One region of the Streptomyces sp. PL-29 genome, then DNA from elsewhere that is predicted to be linked to it. Evidence: riboswitches for the same ligand, from Rfam matches in the RefSeq annotation. Region 1 holds a riboswitch; the other holds the start of a gene.
The links. Region 1 has a riboswitch for cobalamin ahead of metE (5-methyltetrahydropteroyltriglutamate--homocysteine S-methyltransferase). Riboswitches for the same ligand answer to the same signal wherever they lie in the genome.
Positions count from the first base shown of each region.

Region 1 (3,202 bases):
CGCGCAGCGGCAGCGTCTCCCGCAGCGCGGGCTCGTCCACCTGGATCACGGAGGTCCCGGCGGCCTCCAGGTCGTTGACCTCGTCGCGCAGGGCCAGCGCAACCTGCCGGGCGGTGTCCGCGAGCGGCTGGTCGTCACGGACGAAGGACCAGGCGAGCATGGTGACGGGCCCGGTGAGCATGCCCTTGACCGGCTTCGCCGTCTGCGACTGCGCGTACGCCGTCCAGCGGACGGTCATCGGGTCGGGGCGGGAGACGTCCCCCGCCAGGACGGGCGGGCGGACGTAGCGGGTGCCGTAGGACTGAACCCAGCCGTGTCGCGGGGCGAGGTAGCCGGTCAGCTGCTCGGCGAAGTACTGGACCATGTCCCCCCGTTCGGGCTCTCCGTGCACCAGCACGTCGATGCCCGCCTTCTCCTGGAAGTCCAGGACCTCCCGGATCTCCGCCCTGATGCGCTCCTCGTAGCCGGCGGTGTCGATGCGGCCGGCCCGCAGATCGGCGCGGGCGTTGCGCAGTTCGGCGGTCTGAGGGAACGATCCGATGGTGGTCGTGGGCAGCAGCGGCAGCCCGAGGCGGGCGCGCTGGGCGGCGGCCCGCTCCTCGTAGGGCTGGGAGCGGCGGCCGTCGGCTTCGGTGACGTCCGCGGTGCGGGCGCGGACGGCGGGGTCCCGGGTGACGGACGAGTGAGTCCGGGAGGCCAGGTCGGCCCGGTTCGCGGCGAGTTCGGCCGCGATGGCGTCCGTGCCGCGGGCGAGTCCGCGGGCGAGCGTGGCGATCTCGGCGGTCTTCTGCCGGGCGAAGGCGAGCCAGCGCCTGACCTGCGGGTCGATGTCCCGTTCGGCGGAGGCGTCCAGCGGGACGTGGAGCAGCGAGCAGGAAGCGGCCACGTCGACGCTGCCGGCGAGGCCGAGGAGGGTGCCGAGCGTGCCGAGGGACTTCTCGAAGTCGTTGATCCAGACGTTGCGGCCGTTGACGACACCCGCGACCAGGCGCTTGCCGGGCAGGCCGCCGACGGCGGCGAGGTCGTCGAGGTTGGCGGCGGCCGCGCCGGTGAAGTCCAGCCCGAGCCCGTCCACCGGGGCCTTGGCCAGCACTTCCAGGGCCGCACCGAGCCGGTCGAAGTACGAGGCCACGAGCAGCCTGGGCCGGTCGGCCGCGGCGCCGAGCACGCGGTAGGCGCGGGCGGCGGCGCTCAGTTCGGCGGGGGTGCGGTCCTGCACGAGGGCGGGCTCGTCCAACTGGACCCACTCGGCACCGGCCGCACGCAGGTCCGCGAGGACGCGTGCGTACACGGGGAGCAGACGGTCGAGCAGGGCGAGGGGGTCGAAACCGGCCGCCACACCGGGGGCGGGCTTGGCCAGCAGCAGGTAGGTCACGGGCCCGACCAGCACCGGGCGGGCGGTGTGGCCGAGTGCGCGTGCCTCCTCGAACTCGGCCACCTGCCGGGAGGAGTCGGCGGTGAAGACGGTGTCCGGGCCCAGTTCCGGCACCAGGTAGTGGTAGTTGGTGTCGAACCACTTGGTCATCTCCAGCGGCGCCACGTCCTGGGTGCCGCGCGCCATGGCGAAGTAGCCGTCCAGGGCGTCCGCTTCGACGGCGGCGCGGTGGCGTGCGGGAACGGCGCCGACCATGAGACTGGCGTCCAGCACATGGTCGTAGTACGAGAAGTCGCCGGTGGGCACCTCGGTGATACCGGCGTCGGTCAGCTGCTGCCAGTTGGTTCGGCGCAGTTCTCGGGCCGCGCCCCGGAGGGCTTCGGCACCGACCCGGCCGCTCCAGTAGCCCTCGACTGCCTTCTTCAGTTCCCGGTTCCGGCCCTGGCGCGGGTAGCCGTACACGGTGGCGGCACCGGTCCGGACGGCGGGGGCGGGGGTCTTGCTGGTCACGGAACTCTCCTTCGCGAGCTGTCTCCTGTGGACCCGGTGCGGGTCGGGAGCGCGAAGGGATGACGGACAGGAGGGACCTCGACCGGTTTGCGGTGCGCGTGCGTATGCGCCCGCGGTCGCCCGCCTGATGTGTCGCCGACCCGCCCACGAGGTCACCGGGATCTCCGCGCACGACGGGTCGCGCGCGGGCAACGGGCAGGTCTTCGGACTCGCGGGCGCGCCTGCCGGTCTCCCGGCGGGCACCTACTGGCCGTCGCTTCCCAGAACCTGTCGCGGTCCCAGTGCGTATGACGGCGGTCGTTCCCGCTCACCGCTGCGGGGCAGTCCCGGATTCCCACCGGGTTCCCTCTTACGACGCATCCCGTCTGGCGGACGGGGCGAACCAGCTGCCCGGCCAGACTAGATGCCGTTGCCCGGCGGCGGGCAGAGTTGTCCAGTATTCGGATGCCCGGATGAGACGCCGCGTGGGCCGTCGCCGTACTCGACGGGCGCCGCCCCGCGGACTTCCGTGGGGCGGCGCCCTGCTGCGTCCGCGGGCGCGGGCCGGAGGTCAGCGGCGGTCCAGCACGGTGGTGAGGACCTTGTGGAGGACGGATTCCGGGTCCGCCACCGCCTCCACCGAGCGCCAGGCCACGAAGCCGTCCGGGCGCACCAGGACCGCCCCGGCCGGGGTGGCGCCGTGCGCCTCGGCCCAGTCGGCGCCGTCCTCCGCAACCAGGTCGGCCTCCGGGCCGGTGCCGATCCCGTAGGCGTCGAGCCGGACGCTCATCCGCTTGGCGACCGATTCGGCCGCGCCGCTCCACGGGGTGCCCTCGGAGCTGAGCAGGACGAAGGACCGCTCGTAGAGGTCGACGGTGGACCTGCGCGTCCCCGCCACCCGGTCGCGCAACCACAGGTGCGGGGCGCGCGAGCCCGGGTCCCCGCACAGCCGCATGCGGTCCGGCACGACCGGCAGGTCCGGGTCGGCTCCCACCACCGCGCCGTGGGGGTAGCGGTATCCCATGGCCACGGACAGGACCCCGTTCTGCCGGCCGCCGCGCGCGGGCGCCTCGGGGACGGACTCGGGGTCCGGTTCGTAGCCCGGGTGGCTGTGCTCGGCCGAGCGGGCCGAGGCCCGCTCGCTCGTCGCCCGCGCCACCGGGAGCCGCTCGGCCTCGTACGTCTCCAGCAGCCCGGGGCCCGCGGCTCCGTCCAGCACCGCGGAGAGCTTCCAGGCGAGGTTGTGCGCGTCCTGGATGCCCGTGTTGGAGCCGAAGGCACCGGTGGGCGACATCTCGTGGGCGGAGTCGCCGGCGAGGAAGACCCGGCCGGCCGCGT
Region 1 covers NZ_CP136996.1:894,404-897,605, forward strand. The annotation lists gene metE (5-methyltetrahydropteroyltriglutamate--homocysteine S-methyltransferase) at 1-1,885, opposite strand, end outside; cobalamin riboswitch at 2,063-2,287, opposite strand; gene R4Z63_RS04015 (FAD-dependent oxidoreductase) at 2,436-3,202, opposite strand, start outside.

Region 2 (3,202 bases), 4.8 Mb from region 1:
CTCGTCCAGGTGCTGCTCCAGGCGTGCGATGTCGCCGTACGACTCCGCGCGCGCCATCGGCGGCACCAGGTGGTCGACCAGGGTGGCGTGCACGCGGCGCTTGGCCTGGGTGCCCTCGCCCGGGTCGTTGACCAGGAACGGGTAGATCAGCGGGAGGTCGCCGAGCGCGGCGTCCGGCGCACAGGCGGCGGACAGGCCGGCGTTCTTGCCCGGCAGCCACTCCAGGTTGCCGTGTTTGCCCAGGTGGATCATCGCGTCGGCGCCGAAGCCGCCGTCCTCGGCGCGCGCCTGGATCCAGCGGTACGCGGCGAGGTAGTGGTGCGAGGGCGGCAGGTCGGGGTCGTGGTAGATCGCGATCGGGTTCTCGCCGAACCCGCGCGGCGGCTGGATGAGGACGAGGAGGTTCCCGCGCCGCAGGGCGGCCAGGACGATGTCGCCCTCGGGGTTCGCCGAGCGGTCCACGAACATGCTGCCCGGGGCCTCGCCCCAGTGCTCCTCGACGCTCTCGCGGAGCTCCTCCGGGAGCTCGGCGAACCAGCGCTTGTAGTCGGCGGCCGGGATGCGGACCGGGTTGCGGGCCAGCTGCTCCTCGGTGAGCCAGTCCTGGTCGTGGCCGCCGGCCTCGATGAGCGCGCGGATCAGCTCGTCGCCGTCGCCCGAGACCAGCCCGGGGATCTCGTCGACCGGGCCGAAGTCGTAGCCCTCGGCGACGAGGGTGCGCAGCAGCTCCACCGCGCTGGCGGGGGTGTCCAGGCCGACCGCGTTGCCGATGCGGGAGTGCTTGGTCGGGTAGGCGGAGAGGACGAGGGCGACCTTCTTGTCGCGGCGCTCGATGTGGCGCAGCCGCGCGTGGCGCACGGCGATGCCGGCGACCCGGGCGGCGCGCTCGGGGTCGGCCACGTAGGCGGGCAGGCCGTCCTCGTCGAGCTCCTTGAAGGAGAACGGGACGGTGATCAGACGGCCGTCGAACTCGGGCACGGCGACCTGCGTCGCGGCGTCCAGCGGGGAGAGACCCTCGTCGTTGTCCTCCCAGGCGGCACGGGAGCCGGTCAGGCACAGGGCTTGGAGGATCGGCACGCCGAGACCGGCGAGCGCGCCCGCGTCCCACGACTCGTCGTCGCCGCCCGCCGAGGCGGTGGCGGGCTTGGTGCCGCCCGCCGCGAGGACGGTCGTGACGACCGCGTCCGCGGAACCCAGGGCCGCGACGAGCTCCGGCTCGGGGCTGCGCAGGGAGGAGACGTAGAGGGGGACCGGCCGGGCGCCGTGCGCCTCGATGGCCTCGCACAGCGCGTGCACGAAACCGGTGTTGCCGCTCATCTGGTGGGCGCGGTAGTAGAGCACGGCGATCTCGGGGCCGTCCGTCCGCTTCGCGGTGCGCTCCAGAGGGCCCCAGGTGGGGGCGGCGGCGGGCGGCTCGAAGCCGTGCCCGGTGAGCAGGACGGTGTCGGAGAGGAACCGGGCCAGCTGTTCGAGGTTGGCCGGGCCGCCGTGCGCGAGGTAGGCGTGTGCCTCGGCCGCAATGCCGATCGGAACCGTGGAGGCCTCCATCAGCTGCGCGTCCGGAGCCTGTTCGCCGGTCAGGACCACGACCGGGCGGGTCTGCCCCGGGGCCAGCAGCAGGTCCAGTCCGTCCTGCCAGGCCCGGAGGCCGCCGAGGAGGCGTACGACGACCAGGTCGGCCCCGTCGAGGAGGCCGGGGAGGTCGTCGAGGGGGAGGCGGGAGGGGTTGGCGAACCGGAACGGGACGGGGGCGTCCGCCGTGTTCGCCGCGCGAGCGCTGAGCAGATCGGTGTCGGACGTCGACAGCAGCAGGATCATGCGGCGGCAGGCCTTCCTCGGGGTTTCCGCGCCCCGGGCAGTGAGGACAGCGGGAGTTCCTGACTCACCCGGCCCAGTGGCGCTGCCGGGTTCACAGTGGCGGGACCGCGCCGGATTCGCACCGGGCTTCCTCCCATGTCGCCGTCCTCGGCGACGGCGGACCGTATGGGCCGCCGGAAGGTCATCCTAGGTGGCGTTTGCGGTGGTCGGGAGTGGGGGTGGCCGGTGGCACCGCCGGCCGCGGCGAGGGTGGTCGTGTCGGGTGCGGTGGGCTCCGCCGGGTGGGGCGGCCGCGGCGTACCGGTGCGGCGCCGCTGCGGGGGCTCTGCCCCCGGGCCCCCGCGCCTCAAACGCCGGCGCGCCGGAGGGGAGAAGCGCGGGGATTCCGGCTTTCCCGGTCCGCGCGCCTCGCGCGCCGGCGGGGGCCGGACGGGCGCGCCGGGTGACGGAGGGTGGCGGCGGACACAGTTCCGGTGAGGGGAAACGTGGGTATGCTCGCCGCCATGCCCCAGCCCCCCTCCGCCGTGTCGCGGGACGAACCGGTCATACGGGACCGCGGTGACGCCTGTCCCGGCGCGCTCCGGCTCCACGCGGCGGACGACGGACACCTCGCGCGCGTCCGGATCCCCGGCGGGGAGCTGACCGCGCAGCAGGCCGTGCTCCTCGCCTCGGCCGCCGACCGCTTCGGCGACGGGCACCTGGAACTCACCTCCCGCGGCAACGTGCAACTGCGCGGCCTCGCCGACGGCTGCGGCGCCGGACTCGCCCGGCTGCTGGACGGTGCGGGGCTGCTGCCCGCACCCGGCCACGAACGGGTGCGCAACATCGTGGCCACCCCGACTTCGCAGGACGTACTGCCCCGGGTGCGCGAGCTGGACCGGCTGCTGTGCGCGAACACCCGGGTGACCGCGCTGTCCGGCCGCTTCCTGTTCGCCCTCGACGACGGGCGCGGGGACGTGGCCGCTCTCGACCCCGACGTCACCGTGCTCGGGCGACCCGGCGACCGGGCGCTGGTACGCCTCGGAGCAGCGGCCGGAGCCGTGTCCGTCGCCGCGCAGGACGCGCCGCGCGCCGCGCTGCTCGCCGCCGAGTACTTCCTCGACGCCGTGGACGCGGCCGGCACCCGGGCCTGGCGCGTGGCCGAACTGCCCGCCGGACACGCCCTGGACGAAGGGGAGTTCACGGCCCGGCTGGCTGCCGCGGGCATCGACGCGGCCCGCGTCCCCGAGGTGGACTGGCCGTACGCCGCCCCGCCCCGGCCGTGGGGCCGGGGGCCCGGCCCGCGCGGCGACCTGTGCGTTCTGCCCCCGCTGGGCCGGATGAGCACCGGCCAGTGGCGGGTCCTGGCCGAGGTCGCCGGCCACGGCGACGGGCTGCGGGTCAC
Region 2 covers NZ_CP136996.1:5,699,283-5,702,484, forward strand. The annotation lists gene cobN (cobaltochelatase subunit CobN) at 1-1,818, opposite strand, end outside; cobalamin riboswitch at 1,859-1,986, opposite strand; gene R4Z63_RS26170 (ferredoxin-like domain-containing protein) at 2,322-3,202, shown strand, end outside.
Region 2: another riboswitch for cobalamin. It lies ahead of cobN (cobaltochelatase subunit CobN); the one in region 1 lies ahead of metE (5-methyltetrahydropteroyltriglutamate--homocysteine S-methyltransferase).